Regions from separate parts of the Enterocloster bolteae genome, predicted to be linked through region 3. Evidence: predicted binding sites of a transcription regulator. Region 3 holds the regulator's gene; each other region holds the start of a gene.
What was found. The regulator Rex, encoded in region 3, represses fermentation and respiration genes when NADH is low (regulators of the CRP and FNR family bind a similar motif). The targets are predictions, from matches to a motif close to ATTGTTAANTANTTAACAAT.
Positions count from the first base shown of each region.

Region 1: CGC65_RS01555 (phosphotransferase family protein) is a predicted target of Rex. The motif match lies at 2,310-2,329, and genes of this name have one in related genera.
Region 2: CGC65_RS24265 ((2Fe-2S) ferredoxin domain-containing protein) is a predicted target of Rex. The motif match lies at 3,980-3,999, and genes of this name have one in related genera.

Region 1 covers NZ_CP022464.2:307,254-312,305, reverse strand. The annotation lists gene CGC65_RS01565 (alpha-amylase family glycosyl hydrolase) at 1-338, shown strand, start outside; gene glgB (1,4-alpha-glucan branching protein GlgB) at 340-2,268, shown strand; gene CGC65_RS01555 (phosphotransferase family protein) at 2,430-3,179, shown strand; gene CGC65_RS01550 (sensor histidine kinase) at 3,363-5,052, opposite strand, start outside.
Region 2 covers NZ_CP022464.2:5,270,546-5,275,597, reverse strand. The annotation lists gene CGC65_RS31430 (hypothetical protein) at 176-631, opposite strand; partial or broken gene CGC65_RS24285 (manganese catalase family protein) at 731-1,171, shown strand; gene CGC65_RS24280 (ATP-binding cassette domain-containing protein) at 1,321-1,929, opposite strand; gene CGC65_RS24275 (ABC transporter permease) at 1,944-2,693, opposite strand; gene CGC65_RS24270 (ABC transporter substrate-binding protein) at 2,718-3,899, opposite strand; gene CGC65_RS24265 ((2Fe-2S) ferredoxin domain-containing protein) at 4,065-4,304, shown strand; gene CGC65_RS24260 ([Fe-Fe] hydrogenase large subunit C-terminal domain-containing protein) at 4,307-5,052, shown strand, end outside.
Region 3 covers NZ_CP022464.2:2,885,653-2,890,704, reverse strand. The annotation lists gene CGC65_RS13420 (bifunctional ADP-dependent NAD(P)H-hydrate dehydratase/NAD(P)H-hydrate epimerase) at 140-1,681, opposite strand; gene acpS (holo-ACP synthase) at 1,641-2,060, opposite strand; gene CGC65_RS13410 (redox-sensing transcriptional repressor Rex) at 2,081-2,743, opposite strand; gene abc-f (ribosomal protection-like ABC-F family protein) at 2,907-4,859, shown strand; gene CGC65_RS13400 (hypothetical protein) at 4,882-5,052, shown strand, end outside.

The DNA of each region.
Region 1 (5,052 bases), 2.6 Mb from region 3:
AGCAGGAAGGTGAACTTCACTGCGAACTTACAGACCTGATTGCACAGCTGGGACAGATTCACAGCCAGCAGGAGCCGCTTCACACGGGCCGTTACCAGGAACTGCTGCTGACCAACCGCCAGTATGCATTTGCCAGACACGGTGAAGACTCTGTCATCATCACCGCGGTAAACAATGACGATGAGCCGGCCGAACTGGCCATCCCTGTTCCGCTTCAGGCCGGCGAGGCAGTCAATCTTCTGGAACCCGCAGACCGCCTCCCCATTTCAGACGGGAAGGTCCACATAAAACTAAAGGGCAACTGGGGAGCTGTCCTGAAACTCAAGGGAGAGAACTGATATGGTAGCTAAAAAACGCACTGCAGCATCTTCAAAGAAAAAGGCTTCTGCCACAGGTTTCATATCTGATCTGGACTGCTATCTGTTCGGGGCAGGCACACATTATGATATTTACCAGAAATTAGGGGCACATCCCAAGACATACAAGGGAAAGGAAGGTATCTACTTCGCCGTCTGGGCCCCCCACGCAAAAGAGGTCCATCTGGTAGGCGATTTTAACAACTGGAATCCGGAGGCCAGCCCCATGGAACGTATCTCCGAATCCGGTATCTGGGAGATTTTCAATCCGGGCATGAAGCTGGGAGAGCTCTATAAATTCGCCATTACCACCCAGTCCGGCAAGATTCTCTACAAGGCAGATCCCTTTGCCTTCAGCGCGGAATACCGTCCGGGTACAGCCTCTGTCACAGCCGATATCCAGGGCTTTTCCTGGACTGACAGCTCTTGGATCGAAAAGAGGACCCAGGCAGATGTACAGAAGCTGCCCATGAGCATTTACGAAGTGCATCTGGGTTCCTGGCGTAAACGGGACAGGCCTGAAAAGGACGGCTTTTATACATACACAGAGGCAGCCCATGAGCTGGCAGCTTATGTAAAAGAGATGGGCTATACCCATGTGGAGCTGATGGGCATTGCAGAACATCCATTTGACGGTTCCTGGGGATATCAGGTGACGGGATACTTTGCCCCCACCTCCCGCTATGGCACACCGGAACAGTTCATGTATTTCGTAAACTACCTGCATAAAAACGGCATAGGCGTCATACTGGACTGGGTTCCGGCCCACTTTCCCAAGGATGCCCATGGCCTGGCTGACTTTGACGGAGAACCCCTTTTTGAATATGCGGACCCCAGGAAGGGCGAACATCCGGACTGGGGCACCAAGGTATTTGATTACGGTAAAAATGAGGTCAAGGACTTCCTCATCAGCAATGCGCTCTACTGGGTGGAACAGTACCACGTGGACGGCCTCAGGGTGGACGCGGTGGCATCCATGCTGTACCTGGACTACGGACGCCAGGAAGGCCAGTGGGTCCCCAACAAAGACGGAGGCAACCAGAACCTGGAAGCCATCGAGTTCTTTAAGCACCTGAACACAGTAGTCCAGGGGCGCAACCACGGTGCTCTTGTCATTGCCGAGGAATCCACCGCGTGGCCAAAGGTGACGGAGCATCCCGAACAGGACGGGCTGGGCTTTACCTTCAAGTGGAACATGGGATGGATGCATGACTTCCTGGAGTACATGAAGTTAGACCCCTATTTCCGCAAATATAACCATCACCGCATGACCTTCGGACTTACCTACTTTACAAGTGAGAACTATATCCTGGTCCTTTCCCACGATGAGGTGGTTCACCTGAAATGCTCCATGATTAACAAGATGCCCGGCCTGGGCAGGGACAAGTTCTCCAATCTGAAGGCCGGTTACACCTTCATGATGGGCCATCCCGGCAAGAAGCTCCTGTTCATGGGACAGGATTTCGGCCAGCTCCATGAATGGGATGAAAAGGTTTCCCTGGACTGGTACCTCACAGACGAGGATGACCACAGGGAGCTTCAGAACTATGTAAAGGACCTGCTCCATCTGTACAAAAAGTATCCTTCCCTTTACCGCCAGGACAATGACTGGAATGGTTTCCAGTGGATTAATGCCAATGACGGCGACAGAAGTATCTTCAGCTTCATCCGCCGGGATGAGACAGGTAAGAAAAACCTGATGTTCATTATAAACTTTACTCCGGTGGAGAGACCCGATTACCGTGTAGGTGTCCCAAAGCGCGGCAGGTACACCCTGCTCCTGGATAACCACGGAGCTTATAAGGCAGCAGAAGCTCCCTGTTTCTCATCCTCTAAAAGCGAATGCGACGGACAGCCCTATTCCTTCTCCTATCCTCTTCCTGGATACGGAACTGCAATCTTCCGTTTTTAAGAAATGTTATTAAGAAATATGTACTTTTTAATGCCTAAAAGTACGTTAAAAATTTATCAAATTGGGTATGTACTTTTCAGTCATGTTGTAGTAGAATAAAGGCAGTGCGATGGATTACCTGTCGCAGCACCGTTTATAATGTGTGGAAGGAGAGTATAGTTATGGCAAAACAATTAATTTCCAGTAGCGAAACAAAATCCGTTTACCGTGACGGAAGCACTGCCATCAAGGAATTCTGCGAAGGCTTCCCAAAAGCCGAGGTCCTGAATGAAGCCCTGTGCAACGCACGTGTGGAAACCATTGAAGTCCTGAATGTTCCTAAGGTTCTGGGGGTATCTGTAATTGATGGCAAATGGTCTATTACCAGGGAATTTGTGGAGGGCAAGACCCTTCAGCAGCTGATGGAAGAAAATCCCGACAAGACAGGGGAGTATCTGGAGCAGATGGTTGATTTACACCTGTTGATTTTTGCCCAGGCCTGCCCACTGTTAAACAAGCTGAAGGAAAAGACCATCCGCGCCCTTAAATCCGAGGAACAGCTGGATGAAAACCTGCGCTATGAGCTGCTTACAAGGCTGGACGGCATGCCAAAGCACACCAAACTGTGCCACGGAGATTTCTGCCCATCTAATATCATCGTAGGCGACGACGGCAAATGGTATCTGGTTGACTGGGTACATGCTTCCCAGGGCAACGCAAGTGCCGATGTAGCCAGAACCTATCTGCTTCTGAGCCTGAAGGATAAGAAGATAGCTGATATGTACATGGATCTGTTCTGTGATAAAACGGGCACAGAAAAGCGTTATGTACAGGGCTGGCTCCCCATCGTGGCAGCTGCCCAGCTGGCTTACAAACGTCCTGATGAAAAGGAACTGCTGGAAAGCTGGATTAACGTATTTGATTATCAGTAAAATCCGCCTGCACATGGAAAAAGGAGGCGCCGGAAGATATCTTCCGGCGCCTTTTTTCCAAAATCTTCATGGTTATAATGACCAATAAACAAGATTTATTCCACAATATTTTCAAATATTTTACAATTTGTTCGTGAAATATTTATCATAATCCTTCTATCAAATTCCATTTTTTTCCTAAAATTATATTTCTTCCTCGAAGCCAAAATCCTGAGATATGTCTCCGGGTTCCCCAGACGTTTTGTCCGCCTTAAACTCAACTCTCTTTACCGGGAATGACACAACAGCCTTAAACAGATCCCCGTCTATAACCACCTGGAACTCACCGCCCTGAAGCTGGGTCAAATCCTTGGATATGGATAATCCCAGACCGCTTCCCTCCGTGGCCCTGGACACATCTCCCCTGACAAAGCGCTCGGTCAGCTCATCCGGACTGATATTCAGTGATGATTCGGAAACATTCTTGATTGTAAATATGGCCTTGCCGTCCTCGTCCAGCACATCCACATAGACCCGGCTGTGCTCCATTGCATACTTCACTGCATTGGTATAGAGATTTTCCAGGACACGCCACAGGCGGCGTCCGTCAGCCTGAATGATAAGCACCTCATCCGGTATGTTGGAAACCAGCTCCAGCCTGCGCATGGCAAACCGCTCCTCAAACTCACCGTTGGTCTGCTGTACCAGCTCTACCAGGTCAATATCCGATATATCTAACTTCATATTGCCTGAACTGGCCTTGGATGCCTCCACCAGGTCCTCTGTCAGAGTCTTAAGGCGCTGAGACTTCTGGTCCAGCACTTCCAGGTATGCGGCAATCTTGGGATCCTGTATTTTCTCCCGTTTCAGAAGGTCCACATAATTGATAATGGACGTAAGAGGAGTCTTGATGTCATGGGATACATTTGTTATCAGGCTTGCCTTCAGCCGCTCGCTCTTAACCTGCTCCTGAATAGCTGAATCCAGACCGCTGCTGATATTATTGAGATGCTCTGCCATGTCCCGCTCCTTGCCTGACAGGCGGGAGGTATCAATCTGATAGCTGGTATCCCCCTGGGAGATAGTGCTGACAGCCATGTCCAGCACATCCCTCTGCACTGATTTTTTAAACAGCTGATGGTATATCCATCCATCCAGTCCCAGGTACAGCACCACGAATACATAGAACATAATCTGGTAGCTTATCCTGTTCTCCTTATAGAAAAAGAGGAAAATCAGTCCCCACAGCATACCTGCGTTAAATCCTAAAAACAACAGGTAGCAGAACCCGGTGCCCACTGCATAGCTGACTCTACCCACATAGTCCTTTGAAGCTTCCAAAGCCCTTTTTGCGAGGCTGTTGCTCCACAAGGTCCTGGCCTTATACCTGCGCAGCAAATCAAAGCCGCACAATACAACGCTCCCGTACACAATGACCAGTTTAATCATCTTATTCCAGTAATTCCATTGTTCATTGGGAGCAAACAGGCTGAACAGCCGGATACCCACATACCTTCCTATGTAGATAAACACCGCTGTGGCCGCCGCCCAGAGAATCAGGCATAGTTCCGTGTGAATCTCGTCAATAGGGAACAGGCGTATTTCCGTGCTTCCGTCCGTGGTGTGGCCTGACATAAGCATCAGCATGGCCAGTGTAACCACACATCCAAGGCCTCCCAGGATAACGCTTCCCATGCCCAGAATAAACTCGTTTCTGGCTTCCTTATATGCCTTTGCCTCTATGGAATACGCATCCGTATTTGGGTAGCTGGTGTCCACGGACAGGACCATGTAATTCTTATCGTTTTTATAGGGATTCCATATCTCCAGAAGCGTGGCCGCATTGGCAGGAACCGTGGCCATGTTGGTCTCCATACGGATGGTATTTCCCGGC
Region 2 (5,052 bases), 2.4 Mb from region 3:
GCTTCAGACACAAATTGCATGTTTAGATAAGCCCTATCATCTATGCCTGCATAAGTAATAACATACTGTTGACCAGTATATACGTTTTTTCCATACCCGGCCTTACTTGATAAATTGGTATTGAGCACAGAAAATACTAAAAAGGCAGAACCAGATACCTGGTCTGCCTAAAGAACTATTGCATTAATTTGACACCGCATTTTTCGCATACCACATGGGCATGTCCATTCACGCTGCTTAAGGCCACAATCATTTTGCCGCCACAATCTGGACATTCAGCAATCCGTTGTTCGCCCCATTTTAGCTCAGACAGGATTGGAGTAATAACTCCAAACAAATTTCTCAGACGAATAATATCCTTGTCATTGTCATCGGCCAGTTTTCCGCCGGCTTGAACAAATTCCTCAATGACTGAAAAGTCAGGATGATCTAAGAGCTTTGGTTCGTATGTAGCAATATTTTCCTCGCACTCTCCACAATCCATTACAATTCCTTTGATAAGCGCATCCTCCTTTACATAACAATATCCTCCGCACTCGCAAGTGCATTTCCATATGCGCCGGAAATTATGATTTTTCCAGCTCCATTTTGTGGTTAGGGCACCAAACCGCATACCAGGTATCACATTCATACCAACATCTCCTTTCACGATCTATTATAACGCAGGAAAATAAAAGAAGTTCTGGTAATTAATGGTATATATTTATACGTATAGAGATTGTGTGCATACGAACTTGCACATCTGGAAATCGTGGCTGCCATTATCCATCAGCTGACAAAGGGACTGACTGCCGACCAGTTGGTAGAGCAGGGCTTCGGACCTTACTATATCGATCACACCACAGGTATCTGGCCCCAGGCGGCAGGAGGAATTCCTTTTAATGCATGTGAGTTCCAGTCCAAGGGAGACGTAATTACGGACCTTCATGAGGATATGGCTGCAGAGCAGAAAGCCAGGAGCACCTATGACAATATCCTGCGCGTTGTGAAGGATTATGACGTCTGTGAACCCATCAAATTCCTGAGGGAAAGGGAAGTCGTTCATTATCAGAGATTCGGTGAACTGCTGCGTATCACCCAGGAGAAGCTGGACAGCAGGAATTTCTATGCGTTCAACCCTGCCTTCGATATGCAGTTACCATCCTGCCAGGACCAGATGAGACAGATGTAAGTTCATTCTTTCGTACCAGCGCAGGTGACTGAATCAGGCTGTTTATACGAATTGTATTCAGAATTATATGTGAAAGGCGCTGCAGGCCCAGGGGAAAAACCATGGGCTGCAGCGCTTTTCTTTGGCTCGGTTAATGTATATCGTACATATCATACGTCCATACAGTTTTCCAATCTCACCAGCTCTCCGCCAATGAGTTCCACATCCTCCTCCTGGTGGGTTGAGAGGATTAAAAGCCGTCCGTCTTGTTTTTCCCTGATATATGAAATGACATTGCATTTCAATTCGTCATCCATGCCGGTAAAAGGTTCATCCATGAGAAGAATATGGGAGGGGATAAGAAGGGCACGGGCGACAGCCACACGGCGCTTCATGCCGCCGCTTAAGGTGGATACAGGGCGGTTCAGGCATTCCTCCGGAAGCAGGCGGGCCAATTCCCATTTAATACGGGGAGCCTTGAGCGACCGGCCGGCACACATGGCTACATTTTCAATCGGAGAAAAGGATTCGCAGAGCCGGTCCTCCTGAAAGACAGCGGAAGCAGGCAGGGAACTCATGTCCTGGGGGGTTCCGTCTGCCAGTATCAAGCCATGGTCTGCTTGCTCCAACCCCATGAGAATGCGCAGCAGAGTAGTTTTGCCTGAACCGGATGGACTCATGAGACAATAACATTGGCCCTGCTGAAAGGACAGGTTCAGGTTCTTTAATACGGGCAGCCCGTCATAGGATTTGGAAATATGTTGCAATTCCAGGGTCATTCCATACACGCTCCTTAATGCTTTATTTTCTTTAGCAGATAAAGAAAAAAACGTTCAAACAATGCGCTGATTATTATGATGACAAAGGTCCAGGCAAATAGCCCGGCCGTGTCAAGATACAGTTTGGAGTAGTACAGCTGTTCTCCGATGGAACCTTCCGGTATGCCGATGACTTCCGCGGCCACGCCGGATTTCCAGCTCATACCAAGAGCTGTACGGCACCCGTTTACAAGGTATGGAAGGAGGGCTGGCACATAGATATAGTGGATGCGCTTCCACATGGGCATACGGAAAACTCGGGCCATTTCCAGCAGTTTTTTATCCGTGTGTTTCAGCCCGGACAGAGTGCTCACATAGACCATGGGCACCACCACCAGAAAAGAGGTGAATACTGCCAGGTTGCGGGAGCCAATCCATATCAGTGCCAGGATAACAAAGGAGGCAACCGGAACAGATTTAATCAGAAGCATGACCGGGTCCAGCAGCTCCTTTACCAGGGGAAAGAGGTAGGCCAGGCTTCCCAGGAGGATGCTTAGGGCAAAGGCCCCCAGGAATCCAAGACTTATCCTGGCAAAGGAATTCAGGATGGTGGCCCAGAAGGCCGGGTCCGCCGCCTGTTCTGCCAGGGCCTTTACCATGTCCAGAGGGCCTACGAATATAATATTGTTGTGTATCAGGAGATTGGCTGTCTGCCATACTGCAATCCAGAACAGCCAAACCAGATATTTACGTATTCGTGTGATGTGATTTGTAGGTTGATTCATGAGGGATGTCTCCGCAGTTAGGGGTTAGGGCATATAGTAAAAATCATCTCCGGGCATCTGTCCGCCGATGGATTTTGGGTCCTGTTCATGTAAGGTGGAGAGGTAACCGCTCAATGCGTCCTTCATCTCCTGACCGGTCAGACATACAATATTACAGTAGGGAAGGGCTTTCTGGGCAATGGGGGCTTTTTCCACAATACCCTGCTCAGCAATCAGCCTGGATGCATCCTCCGCATGTTCTGTGGCAAAAAGGGTGGAGGCCTCATGGTCCTTTATGAAGTCTGCAACAGGGGAGCGGTTTTCCCTGAGAAAATCGCTGCGTACCAGGGTAACTCCTGTCACCAGCATGCTTCCGGTGTCCTTGTTCAGCATGTTCCACTGTTCTGTTAAATCCAGCACTGTTTTTAGGTCAGGGTTCTGGATGCAGGCAGCAGTGGCAAAGGGCTGCGGCAGAACTCCGATGGCGCTGGAATCCTGTTTTAGCAGGGACGCCACTTCTGTGGCCTCGGATTTGAACTGAAGGTCCACATCAGATGTAGAAAGACCATTTTCCTTTAAAAGGTAATTCATGACGTATTCAGGGGTGGTTCCCTTTCCTGTCATATAAATGGTGCGTCCCTTTAAGTCAGCCATGGAGGAAATGGAATCATCTGAGGCAACCACATAGAGGACACCCAGGGTGTTGATATCCAGGACCGTGATATTTCCCTGGGTCTTGGCGTAGAGTACACTGGCAACATTGGCAGGCAGCAGGGCGATATCCAGATCGCCGTTTGCAATCTTGCCCACCAGTTCATCAGCCTTGCCGGCCATGGTAAATTCATAAACATTGGAGGTCTCGCCCCTGGAAGCCTTGTCCATCAGGGATACAAGTCCCATGGAGGTAGGGCCTTTTAGAGAGCCTACACGGATGGCTGCCTGACAGGTCAGCTTGTTTTCATCAAAACCCGTGTTCAGTTCATCGCCGGAACCGGATTCAGAGGAGGACACTGCGCCGGAAGCGCTTTCTGAGGCCTGGTCCTGGGAGGCTTTTTCACCGTTCTGGTTTATGGTCTGTGCGTCGGCCTGGGCTTCCGTCTGTGTCCCGGCCTGGGCTTCCGTCCGAGCCTCTGTGGCAGGTGTGCCTGAGGTGCTCTTGCCGCATCCGCCCAGCACCAGGGAGATACCCATAAATGCTATTAAAAGTAAAGAAACATGTTTTTTCATAGTACTTCAACTCCTCTCGTAAATATCATTAACTATAGCACAACAGCCCTGTCTTTTCTATAAAATATTTGAGAAATATTATTGATATAAATATCACAATGTGAGATAATGAAGCCATGGTTTGGGGTGAGCCCATAATACACGCAGATAGTGGAGGAATAAGGGATGAAAGTAACGATATGTATTGGAAGCGCCTGTCATTTAAAGGGATCCAGAGAGATTATCAGTAAGCTCCAGAAGCTGGTGGATGAGAACGGCCTGTCTGATAAGGTGGATTTAAACGGTGCGTTCTGTTCCGGAAATTGTGACCATGGAGTGTGCGTGACGGTGGAGGGCGAGTTGTATTCCCTGAAGCCGGAAGATACAGAAGAATTTTTTGAAAATGAGATAAAGGGGAGACTTTGATTATGGGCATGGAAATCATAGATTTCAAAGCCACAAAGTGCAAACACTGCTATAAATGCGTCCGCTACTGTGGGGTAAAGGCCATCCAGGTCAAGGATGAGCGGGCGGTCATCATGCCGGACAAGTGTATCCTGTGCGGTCACTGTCTGAAGATCTGTCCTCAGTCAGCAAAAACCCTTAAGAGCGACCTGAACATGGTTCGCGGATTTTTGCGCGAAGGCATGCGTGTGGTGGTGTCCATAGCACCGTCCTATATGGGTTTATTAAAATACAAGACAATCGGTCAGGTGCGGGGGGCTCTGCTGCGCCTGGGATTCGAGGATGTGAGAGAGACTTCCGAGGGAGCTGCTTTTGTGACGGCTGAGTATACGAAGCTTCTGGCAGAGCACAAGATGGAGAATATTATAACCACATGCTGCCCAAGTGCTAATGACCTGGTGGAAATCTACTATCCACAGCTTATACCCTGCCTGGCACCGGTTGTGTCTCCCATGATTGCCCACGGAAAGCTTTTGAAGGAAGAACTTGGATGTGATGTGAAGGTCGTGTTCCTTGGACCGTGTATTGCCAAGAAGAAGGAAGCCATGGACCTGAGGCATGAGGGCTATATTGATGCTGTATTAAATTTTAATGACATAAACAAATGGCTGGAGGAAGAAGACATCGTAATCGGGGACTGTGAAGACCGGCCATTTACCGCATTTGACCCAAAGGTAAACCGCCTGTATCCTGTGACCAACGGCGTGGT
Region 3 (5,052 bases):
TGCTGCACCGCAGTTGTCACACCTTGGCTGTCACGCCCTGGCCGTCACACCATGACTGTCACACCCCAGCCGCACACCATGGCCATCACACCCCAGCCGCACACCATGACTGTCACACCCCAGCCGCACACCATGACCGTCACACCATGGTCATCACACTGCCAACAGCATCCGCCAGTTCCGAAGCCAGCAGGCTGTGGGCGCCGCTTTTAGAGGCAGCCGCGTCCCCTGCCCGTCCATGAAGATATACACCCAGACAGGCCGCCTCCTCTTCCTCCATGCCAATGGCTATCAGACCTGCTATGATGCCTGTGAGCACGTCGCCGGAGCCTGCCTTTGCCATGGCGCTGTTGCCGCTGGAGTTGATGTACAGGTTCCCGTCCCGTCCCGCAGTCACAGTGGCGGCGTCCTTTAACACGCAGGTAAGGCCGTAGCGGCCCGCATACTCCAGGGCCGTGGCTGCCAGGTTCTCCTTAATCTGATCGATTCCCTCCCCTGTAAGACGGGCCATTTCTCCCAGATGGGGCGTCACGATAATGTTCTCTGTATAGTAGGAGGTAAGATATGGATGACCCGCTATGGCATTCAGGCCGTCGGCGTCAATGATGACAGGCACGAACGCGCTGGTCAGTATATCCTCCACCAGATATTCCACATAGGGTCCGTTTCCCAGTCCCGGTCCCAGCACCACCACGTCAGCCCATTCCATCTGGGCTTCTATCATCTTCCTGAATTCATCCCTGCCCTCCATGAGCTGGTCAGGGGTGTAGGTGGCTATGATGGCCTCAGGCAGGCGTTCCTGGAGAATCTGACGGTTTTCCTCCACCGTAAGCAGTTTTACCAGTCCCGCCCCTGTCCTGTATGCGGATAAAGCGCTCAGGTAGGCGGCCCCGCACATATTCTTAGAGCCTGCCACAATCAGCACCTTTCCAAAGGTTCCCTTGTTGGAATAGGCAGGGCGCCTGGGTATCCGTTTCAAATCATCATCACTGTAGGTAACGGCAAAATCTCCTGCCGCCGTCCCCTCTGCTTCCTTCACCGCCTCCAGGGCCTGTCCGGGAAATCCGATATCAGCCACCTCCACCCGGCCCGCGTACTCCCGGCCCGGATACAGGGCTGTCCCGGTTTTCTCCCATCCAAAGGTAACCGTCAGGTCCGCCCACAGGGCTATGCCCATGACAGTTCCCGTATCCCCATGAATGCCGGAAGGCACATCCACCGCCACAGTGCTGCGGATGGACTTGGACGCAAGCATTTCGATACACTGCCTGTAATCCCCCTCCACAGGGCGGCTCAGTCCCACGCCGAACACCGCGTCTATGAGAAGGCCGCATTCTTCCTTCTCCCCCTCCTGCCACGGCAGAGTGAAAAGTCCCACGTTGCCTGCAATCTTAAGCTGCGTCCTGAATTCCTCTGTTCCCTTATCCGGATTTCCCACCAGAAATACACGCACCGGATATCCTTTTAGATGAAGCATTCTGGCTGCCGCCACACCGTCGGCCCCGTTGTTGCCGGTGCCGCACACCGCCCAGATTACATCCCCCTTTTCCCACAGGCGCTCCGCTGCCAGGGCCACCTTAAGAGCTGCCCGCTCCATCAGGACCAGGGAGGGGATTCCTATGGTGTGGATGGTGTATGCGTCAATGGCCTTCATCTGTTTTCCCGTTACCAGCATCCTCATTTGGCTGTACCTCCTTTATCCTTCCTTCTCCCACTGCAAACGCCATGGCGTATTCCCTTGTATTGGTGATGGACACCTCCAGACGCTCCATTCCCATCTCCTGAAACCGCTTAAGGGCCCCTCTGTAAAGGCGGACATAGGGTTTTCCCATATCATCCCTGAGCACCTCCACGTCGATGGGCATGAAGGTCCGAAACCCTGTCCCCAAAGCCTTGGCAACCGCTTCCTTCACAGCAAAAGAGCCGGCCAGCTTAGAGGCGGACCCCTTTGCTTGCCGGCTTTCCATATCCGTAAATGTACGCACCACAAAATAATCCTTTTTACAGGCTTTTTCCATGCGTCTGATTTCAATTAAATCTGTTCCAACTCCAAGTATCATGGTGCTGTCTTCCTAAACATTTACTTTAACGCGTTCTTTTTCTCCTCCTGCAGGTCATACATGCTGCTGACCCGGTAGGAAAGACGCATCAGGCTCTCGGACAGGTGCACATTCTCCACCACCACATCCTCCGGTACCACCAAATCCGTATGGGCAAAATTCCAGATAGCCCTGATTCCCGCGTTTACCAGGCGGTCCGCAATCTCCGGCGCCTTTGTCTTCGGGATGGTCAGAGCAGCAATCTGAATCTCATTCTCCCTGATAAACGTTTCCAAATCATCCACGGAGCGAATCTCAATCCCTCTGATGACCAGGCCGATCAGTTTGGGGTTAATATCAAACATTCCCCTGATAACAAAGCCCCTGCGCTCAAAATTCGTATAGTTGGCAATGGCCTGTCCCAGGTTTCCTGCTCCGATGATGATCACATTGTGCTGTCTGTCAATCCCAAGTATTTTGGCGATCTCTGAATAGAGGTACTTAACATTATAACCGTAGCCCTGCTGGCCGAATCCGCCGAAATTATTCAGATCCTGACGGATCTGAGACGCGGTCACTTTCATTCTGGCGCTCAGCTCATTGGAGGATATGCGCTCCACACCTTCCTCTATTAATTCACCTAAATAACGGTAATAACGGGGCAGCCTGGATATGACTGCCTTCGAAATCTCCTTGCGTTCCATGATGTATCCACCTTCCCATTGTGCAATTCTGTCAAAACCTTAATAGTTCTATTATAAACACACGTCAAAAAAATGTCAAACCGTTTACATATGTTCTTGAAAAAATCGTCTCCGTATATTATACTTGGGAGAGCTAAATATGTCGTTTTTAAAGGAGTTTACCATGATTTTATCATGCAGCAATATAAGCAAATCATTTGGAGAGAAACATATATTAAAGCAGGTTTCCTTCCACCTGGAGGACCATGAAAAGGCAGCCATTGTCGGAATCAACGGCGCCGGCAAGTCCACTCTCCTCAAAATCATCATCGGGGAACTGGCCTGTGACGAGGGGTGCGTGGCCCTGAGCAAAGGGGCCTCCATCGGCTACCTGGCCCAGCACCAGGACCTGGACAGCGAGAGCACCATCCACGACGCCCTGCTGGAGGTCAAGCGCCCCATCCTTCAGATGGAAGAACGCATCCGCTCCCTGGAACTGGATATGAAAAGCGCGTCCGGCGAAGGTTTAGAAAACATGCTGGAGGAATACAGCCGCCTGACCCACCAGTTTGAGCTGGAGGGCGGTTATGCCTGCCGCAGTGAAATCACCGGCGTATTAAAGGGCCTTGGCTTTGCCGAGGAGGAATTTTCAAAGCCCATCAACGCCCTGTCCGGGGGCCAGAAAACCCGCGTATCCCTGGGCAAGCTTCTGCTGACCAAGCCTGACATCCTGCTCCTTGACGAGCCCACCAACCACCTGGATATGGAATCCATCGCCTGGCTGGAGACATACCTTAAGACCTACAGCGGCAGCGTAATCATCGTTGCCCATGACCGCTATTTCCTGGACCGGGTGGTGACAAAAATCGTGGAGCTGGACAATGGAACCGGGACCGTGTTCAGCGGCAATTACACGGCCTACAGCGACAAAAAAGCCATGCTTCGGGACGCCAGAATCCGGGCATACTTAAATCAGCAGCAGGAAATCAGGCACCAGGAGGCCGTCATTGCCAAGCTTAAATCCTTTAACCGGGAAAAATCCATCCGCAGGGCCGAGAGCCGGGAAAAGATGCTGGATAAAATCGACCGGCTGGAAAAGCCCATAGACATCGACGACTCCATGGATATCCGGCTGGAGCCGGATGTGGAAAGCGGCAAGGATGTGCTTACCGTTACCGGCCTGAGCAAGTCCTTTGACAGCCAGACCCTGTTCACAGACGTAAATTTTGAAATCAAGCGCGGGGAACGGGTGGCCATCATCGGCAACAACGGCACCGGCAAGACCACTCTCCTTAAAATCATCAACCAGCTGCTGCCCGCCGATGCCGGCGAGATACGTCTGGGCTCCAAGGTGCACATCGGCTACTACGACCAGGAACACCAGGTCCTTCATATGGATAAGACCTTGTTTGACGAAATCCAGGACACCTATCCCAGCATGAACAATACCCAGATCCGCAACACCCTGGCGTCCTTTCTCTTTACAGGGGATGATGTGTTCAAGTTGATCCGCGATTTAAGCGGCGGCGAGCGGGGCCGGGTCTCCCTGGCCAAGCTGATGCTTTCCGACGCCAATTTCCTGCTCCTTGACGAGCCCACCAACCATCTGGACATCACCTCCAAGGAAATCCTGGAAAGCGCCCTGTGCCGTTACACCGGAACTGTACTCTATGTATCCCACGACCGGTATTTCATCAACCGCACAGCCACCAGAATTCTGGACTTGACCGGACAGTCCCTGATTAACTATATCGGCAGCTATGACTATTATCTGGAGAAAAAGGATGTGGTGGAAGCCGCGTTTGCAGCCAGGAACAGCCGTACATCCGCAGTGTCCGGTTCCTCCCAGTCCCCGGACCGGCCGTCCCAGGGTTCCCCAAACGACCTGAAGCTGGAATGGAAAGCCCAGAAGGAAGAACAGGCCCGTATACGCAGGATTCAGAACGAGCTCAGAAAAACAGAGGAGTCCATTCACGCCCTGGAGACCAGGGACAGCGAGATCGACGCCCTCCTCACCCTGGAAGAGGTGTACACCGATGTGCCCCGGCTTATGGAACTGAATAAGGAAAAAGAGGAAATAGCCGGACAGCTGGAAAAGCTGTACCAGAGCTGGGAAGAATTGGCCGAGGAGGCCTGATGCCGCAGAAAGGAGCTGTTCAATGAAACTGAAACGTATATTTGCCCTCTTGGGGGCCGTCCTGCTGGCAGGACTGTTTATTCTGGCCATTGTGCTGGCTGTCATGGGCGCGCCGAAGAATTATCTCATGGCGGTTATCTTCTCCCTGGTGTTCATTCCCATCGTAATGTACGCCATGGGTCTTATGACCAGG